2 regions of the Pseudomonas sp. TSO6 genome follow, and region 2 is predicted to be linked to the other one. Evidence: riboswitches for the same ligand, from Rfam matches in the RefSeq annotation. Region 2 holds a riboswitch; the other holds the start of a gene.
The links. Region 2 has a riboswitch for cobalamin ahead of ACN6NG_RS15345 (CbtB domain-containing protein). Riboswitches for the same ligand answer to the same signal wherever they lie in the genome.

Region 1 (10,520 bases), on a different contig from region 2:
GGCCCCCGGCAGCAGCATCAAGAATTCCTCGCCGCCGGTGCGGCACAGCAGGTCGCCCTCGCGGCAGCAGCGGCGCATCAGCTCTGCCAGGCGGCGCAGCACCTGGTCGCCGACCTCGTGCCCATGGTTGTCATTGACCTGTTTGAAATGGTCGATGTCCAGCACGATGGCCGCAAAGGCGCGGCCTTCGGCTTCCAGCAATGACAGGCTGAATTCCAGGCTGCGGCGGTTGCCCAGGCCGGTCAGCGGGTCGGTCTGGGCGTCACGGTTGAGCCGGCCGATGCGCTCCTGCAGCAGGTTCAGCCCGATCAACAGGGCGCGCTTGAGTTCGGCTGCCTCGAAGTACCAGGCCCGCACGCGATGCAAGCGCTCGGCGGTGCCAGCACGGTCCATCGCTCGGGCACCGGCAGCCAGTTGCCACAGCGGCCGGGCGATGGTCATGGCCAGCCACCACAGCAGCAGGCAGCCCACCAGCGCCAGGGGCGCAGAAGTGCCCACCACGTTGAGGATCAGGTGGTTCAGTGGCGTCACCGTCTGCGCCAGCGGTTGCTGCGCCACTACCCCCCAGCCGGCGCTGGGTACAGTGGCAAACCCGGCGAGCATTTCCACACCCTGGCTGTTGGTCAGTTGCCGGGTACCGTTGTTTAGGGTCGCCAGCTGGTCGATCAGCGCATTGCCCTCCACCACTGTGCCGACCCGTTCGCTATCGGGGTGATACAGCAGGCGGCGGTTGCGGTCGACCACATACAGGTACGAACCGTCCTTGTAGAAATGTTCGCCCAGCAAGCTGTTGAGGATGTTGCGTTCACGCAGGTACAGGCTGCCACCGACATACCCCATGTAGCGACCGTTGCTGTCGAAAACGGGTTGCGACAGCGCCACCACCAGGTTGTCGGCCGCCGAAAGGTAGGGTGTGGAAACCAGCGGGCGGCGTTCTTGCAATGCTTCCTGAGCGCCGGGCGACTGTACGTGGCTGCCGAGCAGGTGCCGTAGCGGGGCAGGGGATACTGCCAGCAGCACGCCGTTGGCATCGATCACGAAGGTGGAGTTGAAGGCCATGCTCTGGCTCAATACACGGTCGGTCTCCACCAGCAGCGCAGCGGCATCGCCCAGCTGCCGGCCTTGTACGCCGGCGCTGAAGGCCAACTGCTGCTGGGCGTTGCCGATGAAGGTTTCGGTGATGCTGGCCAGCTTCATCGCATACACCCGGTTGGCTTCCAGGGCGTGGTCGATCAGCAGCTGGCGCTGCACCCGGTAGCTGGCGAAATAGCTGGCGCACAGCATGACCAGGGCGGTGAGGGCGCAAAGCACCAGAATGAGTGTGCGTAGATCCAGGCGCAATCCGTGCTTGGCGTGTGGCAATCCTGACCTCGGGTGATTGAAAGTAGCGACGACCTTTCGCGCTAGGGGGGGATGGGGCGCCGCGTTCAGGAACCAGGCCTGTCCAGTGCGTTCAGCTCGTCTTCCACCTGCTGCATGCGCCGCTCCACCAGCGCTTGCACCTTGACGTCGCGGGCGGTTTCGCGCATCAGCGCGGTGAGTTTTTCGCTCAGGCGCTTGCCGGCTTCGGTGTCTTCCAGCGCCCTGGCCTTGGCGGGGTCCTGGGTGGCGGCAACGATGGTGGCAAATTCGGCGTCGCTGAAGTTCTTTTCGCTGTACAGCCGGAACAAGTCCTGGCGCTGGTCCTCGACGGTCAGGTACTTGCGCAGTACATCCTGGATGGTGGCCTGCGACAGCTGCGGATGAGTGCGGCCCAGCAGCGTGGCCATGCGCTCGATGTTGTGGGTGTAGGCATCCTGCAGCGGCAGCTGGGCGAGGATCTGATCTTCGCGGGAGGGCTTCTGGTCGCAGGCGGTGAGGGCGGCAGTCAGCAGCAGGGGCAACAGCAACTTCTGGAAGCGAGGCATGGCGTGGCCTGGTCGGGCAGTGAAGACTGCCGATTATACCGATGTCCGCCTGGCCACGACGAGCTTTGTGATTTGCCTTGAACGGCGCGCTGCGGTAGAACCGTGCCCTCCAACCACTGCCAGCAGCCCCATGCCGAACTGGACCCTGCAACCTGTGGCGCGCGTCGCCATTGCCGAAGTCGTGGCGTTTGTCGATAACGCTCGCCGCGAGCTCTTCCCGATGCTTGCGAAGGCGCCATTGCCGCACGACCTTGCGCATTTTGCCGACACCTACCTGGACGGCGCGGGATGCTTTCTTGAGGCCCGTGATGACGGGCGGCTGGTCGCGGTGATCGGCTACGTGCCCTATGACCACCGCTTTGCCCAGCTTGATTACCACGCTGAGCGGGTAGTCGAAGTGGTACGCCTGTTCGTGCTGCCGGCCTACCGCCGGCATGGCCTGGCTGCCGCGTTGTTCGGCGCGTTGCGCGAGCGGGCGGAGCAGGCAGGCATCGGCTGCCTGTACCTGCATACGCATCCGTTTCTGCCGGGTGCCATTGCGTTCTGGGAGCGGCAAGGGTTCGCGGTGGTGGATGTGGAGCAAGACCCGGTCTGGCAGACTACGCACATGCACTTGCGATTGCCCTGACCTGTGGGAAAGCGCCTACAGCGGCGCTTTTGGCGTGATCGACGCGTTCATTTCAAAACCGGCCCGGCTTGCTTACCTTCCCCTGTGCACGGCTTGCTCACTGCACCCGAGGGAGACTCACGATGCCATACATGGCCCTGTACAAACTCAAGCTGCTGGACGAATTTGAAGAGCGTATTGACCGGTGGACCTTTGCGGATTTTGAAAAAAGGTTGATAGAACTGTGGCGGGGGGCGACCTACCATGACGCCAAGGGCATCATCAATGCGGCGCACAAGGAACGCCGTTGGCCGAGGGTGGTGAAGCGGTATCTGCTGACCAATTACCAGGTGTTTGGCAACGTCAGTTCAGAGCTGGAACGGGCGTTTGCCGAGGTGCTGGTCGCGATGAATGAACAGGAGCGGATGGAGTGGGGGTTGTTGCCTGCGGGTAGCTCGCTCGCATGACAGAGCCTGGGCGGCTCCTAGAGGCGTCGCGCAGCCCGGGTTTTTCGCGATGCCTGTAGGAGCGGCCTTGCTTCGCGATGGGCTGCAAAGCAGCCCCCGGCTCCATCAGGCAACTCGATCTATCAGAACCCCCCGGACAACGGCCACTCCACCGCCAACCGTATCTGGTCCCCGTCCAGCTCAGCCTGCGCCGTGTTCCCCCGGTGCACGTTATGCCTCACCGAGAACGTCGTCCCCTTGGCTTTGCCGCTCTGCACCACATACCGCGCCTCCAGGTCGCGCTCCCAATGCTTGCCACCCTTGCCATACCCCAGGTACGCATACCCGCCATTGGGGTCGACATGTGTGCCGTCGATATCGAACCCCCTCACGTACAGCGCCGTGAGGTTCAACCCCGGCACCCCATAGGCCCCCATGTTCAGGTCATAGCGTGCCTGCCAGGACTTCTCGTTCGGGGCGTTGAAGTCCGACATCTGCACGGCGTTGGCAATGAAGATTGCCCCTCGCGTCACGTAGTCGAACGGGGTGTTGCCGTCGACCTGCTGCCAGCCAAGGCTGAAACCGTGCGGCCCCTGGCTGTAGCGCGAGACCAGGCTCCAGGTGGTGTTGTCGATGCGCCCGGACAGCGCCTTGCCAGTGTCTGTGGTGCGGTACAGGTTGAGGTCCAGGCTGATGCTGCGTCGGTCATCCAGCGCATGGCTGAGGGTACTGCCCAGGTAGTGCTGGTTCCAGCTGTTTTCGTAGCGCGAGGTATAAAGGCTGCCAGTGAACGCTGCGCCGGGGTTCCACACCACACCGGCCAGGTCGAAACTGTTGCCTTGCTTGCCGTTGGAGTAGTTCACCACGAAGCCCTTGTCGTGGCTGGAGGCATTGCGGTCGGTGCTTTCGTTGAAGTGCCCGGCCAGCAGCTTGAGCGTGTCGAAATCGTTGCTGGTGAGGAAGAACCCTGTAGCGGTTTCGGGCAGCAGGCGGCTGTCGGAAGAGCTGAATACCGGGGTCTTGACCCGTTGCTCGCCATAGGAGAGCACGGTATTGGACGCCCGCAACTTCAGCGCTGCGCCTGCACGGCTGTATTCGTTTTTCGGGTGCCCATCGTTATCTACCCCCAGCAGGCGCGCTTTGCCTGCGCGCCCGCCGCCACTGTCGAGTTGCACGCCCAGATAGCCATGGGCATCGACGCCAACACCGATCAGGCCCTGGGTGAAGCCGGACTGAAATGTCCCCATCAAACCGTAGCCCCATTCCTCGGCCTTGCCATTACGTTCGTTGCGCGGTTTGTAGGCATTGCGCGCGGCACTGTTGCGCCCACCGTGCTTGTAGTCGCGTTGGTCGAATACGCTGCGGTTGAGGATGCTCCAGCTGCTGCCTTCGACAAAACCGTTGCTTTGCGACTGCGCGGAGTCGGCCAGGGCCAAGGGCGACAAACCCAGCAACGGCAACGCCAACAACAGCCGGTTCATCGCGCGGCCTCGAGCTTCTGCAACTGGGCCGCGAAGCGGGCATGCGCCCGTGCAGGCAAGCTGGCTGGCAATTCGGCAGCCGGCGCATCACCCACCTGGATCACCATCACCATGCCCATCGCCAGGTGCGGAATGCACTGGATGCCGTATACGCCCGGCACGCTGAAGGTTTGCTCGAACGGCTGGTTCAGTTTGCTCTTGAAGGGTTCGGCGCCGGTGGGCAGCAGGCCGGGCACGCTGGCCGCATTGTGCCCGCTCTGGGTGGGCAGAAAGCGCACGGTGTCGCCGGGGGCAATGCGCAGGTGGTCCGGCTCGTACACCATGGCGCCTTCGCTGCCGCGGTTGAGCATTTTCACTTCATGCACCTCGGCCAGTGCGGCGGGGGCAAGCAGGGCGCTGGCAAGCAGCAGGGCAACAGGGCGCAGCAGCATCAGTAGAACTTCCTGGTTCAGGGGGCGCGAAAACGCAGGATGCGCGCGCCATCGAAGGGGTCGGTGAGGTAGCGGGCATGTACGCCGAAGGTGCACAGCAGGCGCTCGGGGGTGAGGACGTCGAACGGTTTGCCAAGGGCGACCAGGTGGCCCTTGTCGAGCACCGCGACGCGGTCGCAGGTGAGTGCCTGGTTGAGGTCGTGCAAGGCCACCAGCGTGGTGACCGGCAAGGCTTGAACCTGCTGCAGCAGGCTTAGCTGGTGCTGAATGTCCAGGTGGTTGGTCGGCTCGTCCAGCAACAGTACCTGTGGCCGTTGCGCCAAGGCGCGGGCGATGTGCACGCGCTGGCGCTCGCCGCCCGACAGCGAACCCCACAGGCGTGTGCGCAGGTGCAGGGCGTCGAGGTCAGCCAGGGCCTGCTCGACGATGGCACGGTCCTCCCCAGAGAACGGTGCCAGTGCCGACAACCAAGGCGTACGGCCCAGGGCAACGGCATCGAACACACTGATTGCATCGAGGGTGTCAGCCTGTTGCTCAACCAGCGCCAGGGCCTGTGCAACACGGCGGCGGGGCAGCTGTGCCAGCGGTTCGCCCAGCAGTTGCACGCTGCCGCTGGCCGGCTTGCGCAGCCCGGCCAGCAGCTTGAGCAGTGAGGATTTGCCGGAGCCGTTGGGGCCGACAATGCCCAGGGTTTCACCTGCTACAACGTGCAGGTCGATATCGCGCAGCACGGTATTGCCGGCCAGTTGCAGCCCCAGGCCCTGGCAGCTCAGTGGCGCAAGCTGTGCAGCGATCATGACCGTCATGAGTGCCCTCGGCGGCTGACCAGAATCAGTGCGAACACCGGTGCACCGATCAGTGCGGTTACCACGCCCACGGGAATCACCTGGCCTGTAATCAAGGTGCGCGAAAGGACGTCGGCGGCAATCAGGAACAGTGCGCCGCCCAGTGCGCTGGCGGGCAACAGGCGGCTGTGCCCGGGGCCGAGCAGCAGGCGCAGGGCATGCGGGATTACCAGCCCGACAAAGCCGATGGCGCCGACGATGGACACCATCACCGCCGTGACCAGTGCCGTGCAACTGATCAGCAGTAACTGGGTGCGCCGCACCGGGATGCCCAGCGATGCAGCCGAATCGGCGCCGAAGGTGAAGGCGTCCAGCGCGCGGCGGTGCAACAGGCACACCACCAGGCCGAACAGCGCCACCGGCACAGCCAGCCACACGGAAGGCCAACGCACGCCGCTGAGATTGCCCAGTAGCCAGAACAGGATGCCGCGTGCCTGTTCGGCGGTGGCCGACTTGGTGATGAGAAAAGCGGTGAGGGCGGTGAACAGTTGCGAGCCGGCGATGCCGGCGAGGATCACCTGCGCGTTGTTGCTGCCTGGGCCGGCCGCGCGGGCCAGTAGCAGCACCAGGGCGAACGCAGCCAATGCACCGATGAAGGCGCCACCGGACATGCTCAGCGCCAGGCTACCCAGGCCCAGCAGGCCGACCAGCACTGCACCGGTCGAGGCGCCGGCCGACAAGCCCAGCAGGTACGGCTCGGCCAGCGGGTTGCGCAGCAGCGCCTGGAGCACCACACCGCAGGTGGCCAGGCCGGCACCGCAGGCTGCAGCGACCAGGGTGCGGGTCAGGCGGTAGTTCCAGACGATGCCGGCGTCGATCGGGTCAACCGGGTAGCCGGCCTGCCACAGGTGGTTGGCCAGCACCTGGCCGACCACGCTGGGTGACAGGTTGGTCTCACCGATGGCAGTGCCGGCCAGCAAGGCGGCCAACAGTGCCGCCAAGGCGATTGCGATGCAGGGTAACAGGCGAATCATCACTGGGCCGCTTTACCGCTGGCGAAGGCGGCGGACAGAGTCTGCAGGCCACGGAACAAACGGATGCCGGCCTGCATGGCGTCGGCGTCGAGGACGATGATGCGGTTGTGCTTCACCGCGTCCATGTTGCGGGTTACCGGGTCGTTGCGCAGGAATTCCAGCTTTTTCTGGTAGTCGTCGGCGGGGAAGCGGCGGCGGTCCATGCGGGCGATGATCAGCCAGGTGGGGTTGGCCTTGGTCAGGGTTTCCCAGCCTACGGTAGGCCACTCTTCGGTGGACTCGACCACATTGCGCACGCCCAACGTGCGCAGCATGAAGTCAGCGACCCCTTGACGGCCCGCCACGTAAGGGTCGATGTCGAGGTCGGCGCTGGAGAACCAGAACAGTGCCGAAGTGGTGGACAGGTCCTTGCCGGCCAGTTGTGCCTTGGCGCTGTCCAGGCGGCCTTTCAGCTCGGCATTCAACGCAGTGCCGCGGTCCTGCACATCAAAGATCTCGGCCAGCTGGCTGACGCTCTTGTAGATGCTGCTGACCTGGAACGCCTGCAGGCGGGTACCGTCGGCGCCGACCAGGTTGTCCTTGCCTTCGCAGTCCGACGGCAGCAGGTAGGTGGGGATCTTCAGTTCATCGAACTGCTCGCGGGTGCCGACCACACCCTGGGCGCCGACCATCCATTCGAACTGCACCGTTACCAGTTGCGGGCGCTTGCCGACCACGGCCTCGAAGCTGGGGTCGTTGTCGGCCAGGCGCGGCACCTTGTCGTTCTGCGCCTGGTACTCGGGCAGCACGTTGTTGAACCACAGCGAAGTGCCCGCCAGCCTGTCGCCCAGCCCGAGTGCGTAGAGCATCTCGGTGCCGGCCTGGCCGATGGTGACGGCGCGCTGCGGCGCCTGGGCGAAGGTTTGCGGTTTGCCGCAGTTCTCGACCGTGAGCGGGTAGTGGGTGGCAGCGGCCTGGGCCAGGCCAGTAAGGCCAAGGCCGGCGAGCAGGGTGGCGAAACGGGGCAGCATGCTGGGCGATCTCCTATCGGACAGTTCGGGTGAGGAACGCACGGACAGGCATCGCCGAGCCCCGCCGATGGCAGGGGCAACACTGATGGCCAATCCCGGACACCCCGCCGGTTGGTAAATGTAGGCCGGCAGGTCTCCTGACTGGTGCGTCATGGCCCGGCTCCGGCCTTCCCGGGCGCGTGGCCCAGTGGCATCGATGGAGCAGGCTCGGCACCTACAGTTGCGGGGGCAGTTCCGTTTGGCCCGTATTGACGGGCCTGGGATTCCCTATTAATTCCGTGGTGGAAACCGGCGGCCCGCATGGTAGACCATCGCGCCGCCGGGTGAAAACGCTTTTCAGAAGTACTTCAGCCAGGTGATGTCGCGGCGGCGCGCTTTCAGGCGGGCGAACCCGCGCACCGGCAAGTACAGCGAAACCGCCAGCGCCGCTGCACCCAGCCACACCGCCGTGATGCCGTCGAAACCGAAATAGTCGCCATGGTTGAGGCCGAACAGCGCCACGCAGGCCAGGTACAGCAGCTTCAGCACGTACAGGTGCAACAGGTAGAAGAACATCGGTGCTGCGCCAAACACTGCCAGCGCGCTGATCCACCGGGCCTGGCCGGCGCGCTCGAAGGCGCGCAGCAACAGCAGGCCGCAGCCCAGGGTCAGGGCCAGGAACAGCAGTGACGGCGGGTATTTGGTGATGTTGAAGAAGCTCATCACGGTTTGGGTGAGGGTCGGGTAACCGCTCCACGGCGCCTCGCCATAGCCGTTGAACAGGCGCAACACGACAAAGCCGAGCAATGCGATCAGCCCAGTCAGCAGCAGGCGCTGCTGGCGTTGGCCGGCCAGGCTGCCACGGGCGAACCAGGGCCCCAGCCCATAACCCAGGGCGATGACGCCGATCCAAGGCAGCACCGGGTAAGACGTGCGCAGGCGCAGGTTTTCGGAGAACTCAAGCCAGCCACGGTCGTGCAGGATTGCCCATGGCACGTGCAGGGCAGACTCCACGCCAAAGTGCAGGCCGTCGAGCAGGTTGTGGCCGGCGACAATGACTGCGCCCAGGGCGAGCAGGGCGGCACGTGGCAGCCATACCAGCAGCGACAGGGCGATCATGCTGACGCCGATGGCCCAGATGACTTGTAGGTAGATGACGCTAGGGGGCAGCTGGAAGGTCCAGGCGAAGTTGACCAGGGTGAATTCCAGCACCACCAGGAACAGCCCGCGCTTGAACAGGAACGCCGAGACATCGCCACGGCCCTGGTGTTTTTCGCCATACAGCCAGGCCGACAGGCCGGTCAGCAGGACGAACACTGGCGCACACAGGTGGGCCAGGGTGCGGCTGAAGAACAGCGAAGGCTCTGTGGCGTCGATGGTCATCGGGTCGCTGACCTGGCGGTGCAGGTAGAACGTTTCGCGGACGTGGTCCAGAAGCATGAACAGAATCACCAGGCCGCGCAGGGCATCGATGCTCTGCAGGCGCTGGGTGATCAAGGAGGGCGTGGCGCTGGCGCTTGTCATGGAGGGTCGCTGATAGGAATGAATGTCATGTGAAATGTTATCTTATAACTAATTGGTTAGAGGTGGGTAGGGGTTTTTTGTGTTACCTGTGCCGGCCCCTTCGCGGGCGAGCCCGCGAAGAGGCCGGCACAGGCAGGCTCAGATCAGAAGCTGTAATCCACCGTCGCAAAGTACGATCGTGGCATCCCCATCAACCACTGCTGCCCACTGAACGCCGACTGCACATATTCACGATCAAACAGGTTGTTCAACTGCAGCCCCAACTTCACATCCGGCAGCACCTGCCAGGCGATGTTGGCATCGACCACGGTGTACCCGGGGGCGCTCTGGGTATTGGCGGTATCGGCATAACGCTCATCTACGTAGCGCGCACCAATGCCGGCCTCTACCTGCTGGCCGAAGCCTTTGCTCAGCCACAGATTGGCGGTACGCCGTGGCACGTTGGCCGGCCGGTTGCCGGCGCGGTCCTGCGCTACGCCGCCGACCATCTCGTCGAAATCGTCATACCTGGCGCGCACCAGCGACGCGTTGGCCGACACCTGCCACTGATGCGCCAATGCCAGTTCCAGTGTTGCCTCAAGGCCATCGGACGTCTGCTGCCCAGCTTGTTGCTTCTCGTGGGTGATCGGGTCGTCCACCAGCAGCTTCTTCTTGACGATGTGGTAGGCGGCCAGCGTCCATTCGCCACGGCCGTCCCAGAAGCGCTGCTTGAGGCCTACCTCGGTCTGCTTCGCCTCGGTCAGGTCATAGTGCATCTGGGTGGGGCTGAGGCTGATGAGGTTGTTGACCCCCTCCTGGCTGGTGGAGTACTGCCCGTACAGCGACAGGTCGTCGGTGGCGGCGAACACCAGCCCGGCGCGCCAGTTGCCACCTTGCAGGCTGCGGTCGCTGCGGCTGTCGTTGGTCAGGTTGGTGCGGTCGATGTGGTTCTGGTCGCGGCGCACGCCGGTGACCAGCGACAGCCGGTCGCTCAGCTGCAGGCGGTTTTCGGCGAACAGGGCAAAGGTGTGGGTGCTGGACAAGGTTTGCGGGCGCAGCGGCGAGGCGCTGTGAAACCAGCCCGGTTCTGGTTGCCAGGGGTCGATGTAGTCGCCGCCCACATCGTTGTAGGGCGCGTTGCTGTCGACGTTGAAGCGGACCTTGTTGTATTCCGCGCCGACCACGGTCTTGCTGGCCAGGCCGAACACGCTGTGGTCAAAGGTGAAGGTCTGGCGGTCGCCGAACTGTTCCTGGTTGTGCTTGATTTCCAGGTAGCTGCCGCGCTGCAATTGCTGGCGCTCGGCGTCCCAGCTGTAGTCTTCGGCGTTGCGCCAGTG
Region 2 (10,520 bases):
CCTACTTCGAAGACGACCGCCAGGCCGCCTGGGACCACCGGGCGGTGAAGAACGGCGACCCTGACCTGCGCGCCTTCAACCTCGGTTACAACGCAGAGTTGCCCATCAGCGACGATTTGAAGCTGTATTCGTTCGCCACTTATGCCGAGCGCAAGCTGGAGGCTTTCAACAACTACCGCCTGCCCAACAGCAACGCCTCGATCCCCGAATTGTTCCCCGACGGATACTTCCCGCTCAACAACATCAAGGACACCGACTACCAGTGGCTGCTCGGCGCACGTGGCGCCGCCGGTGCCTGGGACTGGGACCTGTCCACCACCTACGGGCGCAACAAGAACCAGCAGTCCAGCGACCTGACCATCAACCCCACCTACGGCCCGGCCTCGCCAACCTCGTTCGATGACCTGGCGACGTTGCAGTTCGACCAGTGGGTGAACAACCTGGACATCACCCGCGCCTTCGACGGCCTGTTCGGCCTGGCAGTACCGACCCGCGTCTCGGCCGGCCTGGAGCACCGCTGGGAGCGCTTCCAGACCTTTGCCGGCGACCCCATCGCCTACAGCGTCGGGCCCTACACTTACCCGGCTACCCTGGCGGACGGGCGCCCCAACCCGCTCTATGCGCTGGCCAACGGCCAGACCGCAGTGGGCGCCCAGGCTGCGCTGACCATTCGCCCGGAAGACGAGGCCGATGTGAAGCGGAACAACTATGCCGCCTACATCGACCTCGGCCTGGACCTGACGCCGCGCTGGTACCTGGGCGCCGCCGCGCGCGTCGAGCACTACGACGACGACTCGGGCAACACCGCCAGCTTCAAGCTCAATTCACGCTATGAACTGAGCGAAACCGTGGCGGTACGCGGCACCCTGGGCAGCGGCTTCCGCGCCCCGTCGCTGACCCAGAGCGGCTACACCGTCAGCGACAACCGCACCGCGCTGGACGCCGACGGCAATGTGGTGCCGGCCTTGCGCCGCACCGTGGCGCCCGGCAGTGCAGCCGCGCTCGCATTCGGCGGCGACAAGCTCGACCCGGAGAAATCGCGCAACGCCGGCCTTGGCCTGACCTGGCAACCGGCGCGTCGCACCAGCGTTACCCTGGACACCTACCTGATCGACATTGACGACCGCATCCTGCTCACCGAAAACCTCTACGACCGGCAGAACGGTGCCGGTGCCATTGGCGACATCCTCGAATCGCTCGGCCTGGCACGCACCACCTGGATCAACTACTACACCAACGCCTTCGACACCCGCACCCGCGGCCTCGACCTGGTGGGTGATCACACCAGCGAGTTCGGCGCCTGGGGCGATGTGCGCTGGACCTTGGGCTTCAACTGGAACAAGACTACCGTACGCGGCACCCGGGGTACGCCCGCAGCGCTGGCCGCTGCCGGCATCGACGTGGTCGGCCATGGCCGCGAAGGCGACCTGGTGGCAGCCTCGCCGAAAACCAAATGGGTACTGGGCAGCCAGTGGTTGCTGGGCAACTTCACCGGCACCTTGCAGACCACCCGCTACGGCAAGGTCGAAACCTGGCAGCAGAACCAGGCCCAGGACCGCACCTTCGGCGCCAAGTGGGTCACCGACCTGGACCTGTCCTACCTGCTGTTCGACAGCCTGACCGTCAGTGTGGGTGGCACCAACATCTTCAATGTGCGGCCCGACAAGAACGGCGTCTACAACGCCAACGGCAACCAGGCGGCGTACGGCAACCCACCGTTCCACCCAGGTGGCGGCTATTGGTACACCAAGCTGGCCTATGACTTCTGAAGCATCTGCACATTTGCTCCTGGCCTGTGGGCGCGGGTTCACCCGCGAAGCATCCAACCCGGTGCATGGCACCGGCAAAGCCGGTGTTCGCGGGTAAACCCGCTCCCACAGGTGTGCGTGGCACCTTCGGCACTTGGCAATTGACGCAAACCCCGCCCCCATGCTCTCCTTATGCCTCACGTTCAGGTGCCCCCACAGGGGGTGAAACGGGAAACCGGTGCGTCCCAGGCCCTCCAGCAGGGCCGGACAAGGCCGGTGCTGCCCCCGCAACGGTAAGCGAGTGAAGCGTCTTTACCACTGTGCCATGTAGTCCGGCATGGGAAGGTGACGCTTTCCAGGAGCCCTGCTCCTCCTCGCAAGCCCGGAGACCGGCCTGGCGTTCATGAACACCCCGCGGTGGGCGGGCGCTGTTGCATTCCCCTGGGCGGCCCCGCATCGGGGATGCCGCGCTTGCCCGTTGCCCACAAAAAGCAGAGGAACGCGTCATGCCCGTCACCAGCACCAAGCAACACAGCCTTGCCACACCCGTCACCCTCAGCCAGCGCGTCGTCATCGCCGTCGGCGCCAGCCTGCTGGGCCTGTGCCTGGTGTACTTCGCCGGCTTTTCGCACATCGAGGCCGTGCACAACGCCGCCCACGACACCCGCCACAGCGCCGCCTTCCCCTGCCACTGAGTACGCCTGATGATCACGCGCATTGCCCGTACCGCGGGCTTCAGCGGGCTGCTTGCGGCCCTGCTGCTGACCCTGCTGCAAAGCTTCTGGGTCGCCCCGCTGATTCTTGAGGCGGAAACCTACGAATCCTCGGCCCCGGCCGCACAGCACGAACATGGTGGCGAAGTGGCCGCCCATGAGCACAGCGCCGAAGCCTGGTCGCCGGAAGACGGTTGGCAGCGGGTGCTGTCCACCACCGGGGGCAACCTGGTGGTTGCGGTCGGCTTCGCCCTGATTCTCGCCGCCCTGTACAGCCTGCGCGAACCGCAGCGTCTCGGCACCGGTGCGCTGTGGGGCCTGGCCGGTTTTGCCGTGTTCTGCCTGGCCCCGACGTTGGGGCTGCCACCGGAGCTGCCCGGCACTGCCGCCGCCGACCTGGGGCAACGCCAGGCCTGGTGGATTGGCACAGCCAGCGCCACCGCCGTTGGCCTGGCCTTGCTGGTGTTCGCCCGCCACTGGCTGCTGAAGGCGCTGGGCGCCGTGCTGCTGATAATCCCCCATGTGATCGGCGCTCCACAGCCCGAAGTACATGATAGCCTGGCTCCCGAAGCACTGGAGACCCAGTTCAAGATGGCTTCCTGGCTGACCAACGTTGCCTTCTGGGTGGCCCTGGGCTTGCTCAGTGCGTGGCTGTTCCGCCGCTCCAGCCAGGCCTGATGCCAGCGTTCTACGCCGGCTTCGGCTGCCGCCGGGGCTGCCCGGCGGACACCCTGCAAACCCTGCTGCACCACGCCCTGGCTAGCCAGGGCCTGGCGCTTGCCGACCTGCGCGGCATTGCCAGCATCAGCCTCAAGGCCGACGAAGCCGGCTTGCAGCAACTGGCCGCACGCCTTGGCTTGCCCTTGGTGCTGTACCATAGCGCACAACTGCAAGCCTTTGAGCCGCTGCTCAGCCACCGCTCTGCCACAGCCCATGCCCACAGCGGCTGCTGGGGCGTGGCCGAAAGCGCGGCGCTGGCCCTCGCCAGCGAGCAGCCCGGGAGCACAGCCCGGTTGCTGCTGACCCGCCAGGTACTGGGCCCGGCGACCCTCGCCCTGGCCTACTGAACATTTCGCTTCTTTTTCCTGCAAGGACTTTCCATGACGGTGTACTTCATCGGTGCCGGCCCCGGCGACCCGGAACTGATCACGGTCAAGGGCCAACGGCTGATTCGCGAGTGCCCGGTGATCATCTATGCCGGCTCACTGGTACCTGCTGCCGTGCTCGAAGGCCACCAGGCCGAGACCGTGATCAACAGTGCCGAGTTGCACCTGGAGCAGATCATCGCCGCCATGCGCAGCGCGCACGAACAAGGCAAGGACGTGGCCCGGGTGCACAGCGGCGACCCCGGCCTGTACGGTGCCATCGGTGAGCAGATTCGCCACCTGCAGGCACTGGGCATCGATTACCAGATCATACCCGGGGTCACGGCCACGGCGGCCAGCGCCGCTCTGCTTGGCTGCGAGCTGACCCTGCCACAGGTCGCGCAGACGGTGATTCTCACCCGCTATGGCGACAGTTCGCCAATGCCACCCGGCGAACAACTGGGCGACCTGGCGCGCCATGGCAGCACCCTGGCGATTCACCTGGGGGTCAAGCACCTGTCGCGGATCGTCGAAGAACTGCTACCGCACTATGGCGCGCACTGCCCGGTGGCGGTGGTCCATCGTGCCACATGGCCAGACCAGGACTGGGTGCGCGGCACCCTTGGCGATATCGTCGAGCGCGTCGCAGCCAAGGATTTTCGCCGCACGGCGCTGATCCTTGTAGGCCATGTGCTCGGGGACACTCCATTCGCCGAGTCGGCCTTGTACCGTGCCGGGCACGCGCACCTGTACCGCCCTGGCGACTGAGCATTGCCAGCATTGCCACGGGCGTAGCAGACTCCGGGTTCCCGCCTGCGAACAGGAGTCACACCCATGCTGGAATTACGCCCCAACTGCGAGTGCTGCGATACCGACCTGCCGGGCGACAGCCCCGATGTGCTGATCTGCTCCTTCGAATGCACCTTCTGCCGCGCCTGCGCCGATACCCGCTTCAAGGGCCGATGCCCCAACTGTGCCGGCCAGCTGGTGGCCCGCCCGACGCGGGTCGGCCAGGCGCTGGTCAATAACCCCGCTGCCACCCAACGCGTGAACAAAGCACACGCTGCTTGCGCCTGACTCCACACCTCAAACCCGGCATTGCCGCTTTGATAGGGTGATGCCTTTCCCATTGCTTGTAGGATTTTTCAACAACAAGCGCGCGGATTATCAACACTTCTATACTCGGCATTACCAAACCTCGGGATTGGTCGTATCTTGCAGCGCTTCCGATTAACCCACTTGCAGACGTATTCCTGAGTGTTCCAGGAAGCGGACCACATCTTGACAGGAGTTTTCCACATGACAACCGTGCTGATCGTCGACGACCACCCCATTGTCCGACTGTCTTTGCGCCTACTACTGGAGGGTGAACGTTTTCATGTCGTTGGCGAGGTGGGTAACGGCAGCGAAGTGGCACAGGTAGCCCGCGACCTGCGCCCGGACGTGGTAGTGCTCGACATCGGCCTGCCCGGCCTGGACGGCATGGAAGTGATCAAACGCCTGCAGTGCCTGGAGGCAGTGCCCAAGATCATGGTGCTGACCGGCCAGGCCACCGACCTGTACGTGCGGCGCTGTCTGGATGCCGGCATCGGCGCTTTCGTCACCAAGGAAGAAGACCACGATGCTCTGCTGTTTGCCCTCAAGGCCCTGGTCAAGGGCTATTCGACCTTCCCGCAAATGTCGGTCAACAGCAACTCGCTGGAGAGCGAACCGGTACGCCTGGCCAGCCTGTCGAACCGTGAAATGGAAGTGCTGCGGCGCCTGGCGCGCGGCGAAAACAACAAAAATATCGGCACCTGCATGAACCTGAGTGCCAAGACCATCAGCACCTACCGGGGCCGTATCATGGAAAAGCTCAAGACCGAATCGCTGGTTGAAATGGTCGACCTGGCCAAACGCAACAGCGTTTACTGAGCGCTCGGCCGCCATGAAGCGCCTGCTGGCGTGCATGCTCCTGGCCATCGGCCTGTCCGGCCCCGCCGCGCTGCTGGCCGACAGCGAACCTCGCCAACTGCTGGCGCGCTCGGTAAGCGCCGCAGCCCCGTTGCAACTGTCCAGGGAAGACCGGGATTGGCTGAAGCAACGCCAATACCTGGTGCTGGGCAGTTCGCGCCCCGACTATCCGCCCTTCGAACTCAACGCCAGCCAGCAGGACTACGAAGGCATTAGCGCAGACTACGCCGGCATCATCGCCGAGCAGCTGGGCATAAACGTCGAAGTACGGCGGTTCGACAACCGCCACGAGGCCATCGCTGCGTTGCGTGAGGGCAGTATCGACCTGCTGGGCAGCTCCAACGCCTTCGAGGCGGCAGACGCCCAGCTTGACCTGAGCACCCCGTATGCCGACGACATGCCCGTCATCGTCACCCGCGAAGGAACCAGCCTGAAGAACACACCCGACCTCGCCGGCCTGCGCCTGGCGATGGTCGATCACTACCTGCCGGCCAGCACCGTACGCAATCTGTACCCCAAGGCGCAGTTAAGCCTGTACCGCTCGACCCTGGCCGGGCTGGCCGCTGTCGATCTGGGCGAGGCCGATGCCTACCTGGGCGATGCCATCAGTACCGATTTCACGATTGGCAAGAGTTACCAGGGCACGCTGAGAATCGACCACTTCTGCCAGGTCCCTGCAGGGGCATTTGCCTTTGCCCTGGCCAGCGACAACCCTCGCTTGCGTCGGTTGGTCGACATGGCGCTAGCGCGCATCACCGACAGCGAGCGGCTGAATATCCTGCGCCGCTGGAACAGTGGCCACACCAGCCTGCTGCTGCAGCGTCACCTCACCGCCTTGAGCAAGGAAGAGGAAGCCTGGATCGCGGCACACCCCAACATCAATGTCTTGGTCAACACCTCGTTGGCGCCACTGACGTTCAACGACGCCGAACACCGCCCAACCGGCATCACCCTGGACCTGCTGAAACAGATTTCGCTGCGCACAGGGCTGCACTTCAGCGCGGTCGAAAGCGACTCGGCGCAGGCGATGGTCGAGCGCCTGGCCCGTGGCGATGCACAAATGATTGGCGCCTTGGGCTATGGCGCGGATCGCGCGAAACAACTGCGCTATACCCGCCCCTACCTGGTCAGCCCACGCGTTCTGGTTGCCCGTAGCGACAGTACTTTCCCGGCACAGGCCAAGGCGCTGGATGGCCAGCGCATCGCCGTGGTACGCGGCTCGCCGCAGCGGGCGCTGCTGCAACAACGCTACCCGCAGGCCCGGCTGGTGGAAGTGGACAACCCGCTCGGTCTCATGGAGGCCGTGGCCGGTGGGGCCGCCGACGTTGCCCTTAGCAGCCATATCAATGCCGCCTACTACATCAGCCATGTTTTCAAGGACCGCTTGCGCATCGCCAGCGTGCTGGACGACGACCCGGCCATTGCCGCTTTCGCCGTGGCCGCGGACCAGCCGCAGCTACAGGCCATCCTCGACAAGGCACTGCTGAGCATTCCACCCGAAGAGCTCGACCAGCTGGCCAACCGCTGGCGCACCAGCACCTTGGTCAGCGACAGCCCTTGGCGCGATTACCGCACCCTGGCCTTGCAGGTACTGGTTTTGTCGGCCCTGCTGCTGGCGGGCGTGGTGTTCTGGAACAGCTACCTGCGCAAGCTGATCAACCAGCGCACCGAGGCCCAGCACGCGCTGCAGGCGCAGCTGGCCTTGAGCCGCGGCCTGCTCGAACAGCTGCGCCAGACCAAGGACGACGCCGAACAGGCCAGCCAGACCAAAAGCACCTTCCTGGCCACCATGAGCCATGAAATCCGTACCCCGATGAATGCCGTGATCGGCCTGCTGGAGCTGGCCCTGGAAGACAGCCGCAAGGGGCGTTGCGACGCCCAGACCCTTCAGACTGCCCATGACTCGGCCATCGGCCTGCTTGAGCTGATTGGCGATATTCTCGACATTTCCCGTATCGAATCTGGGCACATTACCCTGCAACCAGTACCCACAAACCTGGTCGAGCTGGTACGCGCTACAGTACGGGTGTTCGAAGGCAACGCTCGGGCCAAAGGCTTGCATCTGCACGCAGCACTGCCTGCCGAGCCGGTCTGGGTGCTGGCAGACCCGCTGCGGCTCAAGCAGATCCTGTCCAACCTGATCAGCAACGCCATCAAGTTCACCGACCGCGGCGAGGTACAGGCCAGTTTGCTGATACCTCCAACTGGGGGGGGCAGTAGCCAGTCTATCGACCTGTCTGTGCGTGACACCGGCATCGGCATCAGCCCCGTTGATCAGGCCCGGCTGTTCAACACCTTCGTGCAGGCTGATGGACCGCGGGCACGCCAAGGGGCGGGCTTGGGGCTGGTGATCAGCCGCACCTTTGCCGAACTCATGGGCGGCAACTTGAGCCTGCAAAGCGTCGAAGGTGTCGGCACCAAGGTGCAAGTCAGCCTGCAATTGCCAGCCTGCCCGGCCCCGCAACCTGTTGAGCAGCACACCCCGGCAGCCGAAAGCAGCAGTGGCCCGCTGAATATCCTGGTAATCGACGACTACCCTGCCAACCTGCTGTTGCTGGAGCGACAACTGCACACCCTGGGCCATCACGTGACCCTGGCAGAAAATGGCCAGGTCGCGCTGGAGCGCTGGCAGGCAGGGCATTTCGACCTGGTGATCACCGACTGCAGCATGCCGGTGATGGACGGCCACGAACTCACCCGCCGCATTCGCAGCCTTGAAGCCGAACGCGGCCTGCCGGCGTGCCAGATCCTCGGCGTGACTGCCAATGCCCAGGCCGAAGAACGTGACCGATGCCTGGCCAGCGGCATGAACGAATGCCTGTTCAAACCGATCGGCCTGCGCACACTCAAGGCTCACCTGCCCCAAGCCCGCAGCGCCCAAGAGCCGACGCTGCGCAGTAGCGGCTTCAGCTTGGCTGAACTGCGCCACCTGACTCAGGACGACAGGCAACTGACGCGGCATCTGCTGGAACAGCTTTCAATAAGTGTCGGCGAAGACCTCGCCTCTTTGCGCGCGTTGGCACCCGAGGCCTCCGATGAGGCCGTCCGCACCCTGGCTCACCGCATCAAGGGCGGCGCGAAGATGATAAGAGTGCGCGGCGTGGTCAAGGATTGCGAAGCCATCGAGAACGCTCATGCGCGTGGCCTGCCAACGGTTGATCAACGTGAACAACTGCAAATCAGCCTGCAAGCCTTGCTGAACGAGCTGAGCGACGCACTCAATGCAGTTGAAGCGTCGAGCTGATCTGGCTGATGGCATCCACCACGTGCCGCGAACCCTGCTGGATTTCCATGATCACCGTACCGGCCTCATTGGCCAGTGCAACCCCATGACCGGTGCGGGTCAAACTCGACTGCATGCTGGCCACGGCCAGCAGTGACAGGTCGTGGTTCTGCCGTACGACATCGACGATTTCCAGGGTGGCCTTGCTGGTCCGCGCCGCCAGGTTGCGCACTTCGTCGGCCACCACGGCAAAACCGCGCCCGTGATCCCCGGCGCGGGCCGCCTCGATGGCCGCGTTCAGGGCCAGCAGGTTGGTCTGGTCGGCAATGCCCCGTATGGTCAGCACGATCTGGCCGATCACATCTGACTGCTTGCTCACGGCATCGATGCTGCGTGCAGCCTCGTTCAGTTCATGGGAAATCTGCTCGATCACCTGCACCGTCTGCTGCACCACCTCGGTGCCCTTGCGCGCACAGGCATCGGTCTGCATGGAACTGGCATGGGCGGCGTCGGCGGCGGTTTGCTGGGTACTGACCTGACGGGTGATGTCACTGGCGAACTTCACCACTTTGTACAAGCGGCCCTTGCTGTCGAATATCGGGTTGTAGGAGGCCTCCAGATAGACCATCTGGCCCTGCTTGTTGATGCGTTCGAAGCGGTGCGAATGGTACTCGCCGCGGTTGAGCGATGCCCAGAACTCACGGTACTCGGCCGATTCGCGCTCCTGCGGCAGGCAAAACAACCCGTGATGGCGGCCAACTACCTCGTCCAGGCGATAGCCCATGGTGTCGAGGAAGTTCTGGTTGGCCTTGATCACACGGCCTTGCGGGGTGAACTCGATCACTGCCATGGAGCGACCGATGGCCTTGAGCAGGCTCTCGCTCTCGTGCTCCTGCACTACCCGTTGACTGATGTCGGCTGCCACCTTGATCACGCTGGTTACCTGGCGCTGTTCGTCCAGCACCGGCATGTAGCTGGCCTCCAGCCAAACCTCGCGGCCGGCCTTGTCGAGGCGTTCGAACGTACCGCTGATCGCCTTGCCCTGGCCCAGTTCACGCCACAGCTGCTGGTACTCGGCAGTTTGCGCATAGCCCGGTTCGCAGAATAACCGATGGTGTTTGCCCCGCAGCTCGTCTGCGCTGTAGCCCATGGCCTGGCAAAAACGCTCGTTGGCATCGAGGATGGTGCCATCAGGGGCGAACTCGATCATCGCCATCGAACGGCTGATCGCCGCCAATTTGGCTTGCGTGCCGCTCAAGGCCTGGTGAGTGCGCTGGATCTCAACCAAATCGGATTTGCGATGGAAATCGAACATGACGCCGGGCTCCTTTATGCGCGGTGTCCTGAGCATAGATCGCCGTTGGCAAGTCGTGGTTTTTGTGTCGCCTGATAGATCGAGCGCCGCCCGCGCGGCGCTCGATGTCAAACCCAACACTCTACTCAAGGCGTACTCAGGAACTCTCGCGCACCATCAGCTCAAAGCCCAGATCCTGTTGCGTATCCGCCACCCGCTTGCCATCGAGCAACGCCAGCAGCGCCTGCGCCGCGCCACGCCCGACTGCGGCCCGGGGCGTGCGAATCGAGGTCAGGCGCGGCACCATGTGTGCCGAAGCGGGCAAGTCGTTGAACCCCACCATGGCCACCTGACGTGGCACTTCCACCCCTTGGCGCAGTGCCTGCAGCACCGCCCCTTGGGCCAGGTCATCGTTGCAGAAGAAGATACCGTCGACATCCGGCGACTGTTGCAGCAACTGGCTGAACAGCACACTGCCCAAGGCAATCGACGAAGGCTCCGGCG

Region 1: another riboswitch for cobalamin. It lies ahead of ACN6NG_RS19020 (ABC transporter substrate-binding protein); the one in region 2 lies ahead of ACN6NG_RS15345 (CbtB domain-containing protein).

Annotation. Positions count from the first base shown of each region.
Region 1 covers NZ_JBLZWV010000042.1:77,867-88,386, reverse strand. Annotated here, with positions in the region: gene ACN6NG_RS19060 (sensor domain-containing diguanylate cyclase) at 1-1,362, opposite strand, end outside; gene ACN6NG_RS19055 (hypothetical protein) at 1,428-1,907, opposite strand; gene ACN6NG_RS19050 (GNAT family N-acetyltransferase) at 2,038-2,535, shown strand; gene ACN6NG_RS19045 (hypothetical protein) at 2,667-2,981, shown strand; gene ACN6NG_RS19040 (OprD family porin) at 3,104-4,441, opposite strand; gene ACN6NG_RS19035 (pseudoazurin) at 4,438-4,872, opposite strand; gene ACN6NG_RS19030 (ABC transporter ATP-binding protein) at 4,890-5,678, opposite strand; gene ACN6NG_RS19025 (FecCD family ABC transporter permease) at 5,675-6,691, opposite strand; gene ACN6NG_RS19020 (ABC transporter substrate-binding protein) at 6,691-7,701, opposite strand; cobalamin riboswitch at 7,812-8,009, opposite strand; gene ACN6NG_RS19015 (acetyltransferase domain-containing protein) at 8,038-9,204, opposite strand; gene ACN6NG_RS19010 (TonB-dependent receptor) at 9,348-10,520, opposite strand, start outside.
Region 2 covers NZ_JBLZWV010000034.1:58,366-68,885, forward strand. Annotated here, with positions in the region: gene ACN6NG_RS15340 (TonB-dependent receptor plug domain-containing protein) at 1-1,769, shown strand, start outside; cobalamin riboswitch at 1,937-2,160, shown strand; gene ACN6NG_RS15345 (CbtB domain-containing protein) at 2,255-2,443, shown strand; gene ACN6NG_RS15350 (CbtA family protein) at 2,453-3,139, shown strand; gene ACN6NG_RS15355 (cobalamin biosynthesis protein) at 3,139-3,528, shown strand; gene cobM (precorrin-4 C(11)-methyltransferase) at 3,562-4,314, shown strand; gene ACN6NG_RS15365 (DUF1272 domain-containing protein) at 4,381-4,623, shown strand; gene ACN6NG_RS15370 (response regulator transcription factor) at 4,846-5,460, shown strand; gene ACN6NG_RS15375 (transporter substrate-binding domain-containing protein) at 5,474-8,743, shown strand; gene ACN6NG_RS15380 (methyl-accepting chemotaxis protein) at 8,718-9,212, opposite strand; partial or broken gene ACN6NG_RS15385 (PAS domain-containing protein) at 9,255-10,073, opposite strand; gene gntR (HTH-type transcriptional regulator GntR) at 10,174-10,520, opposite strand, start outside.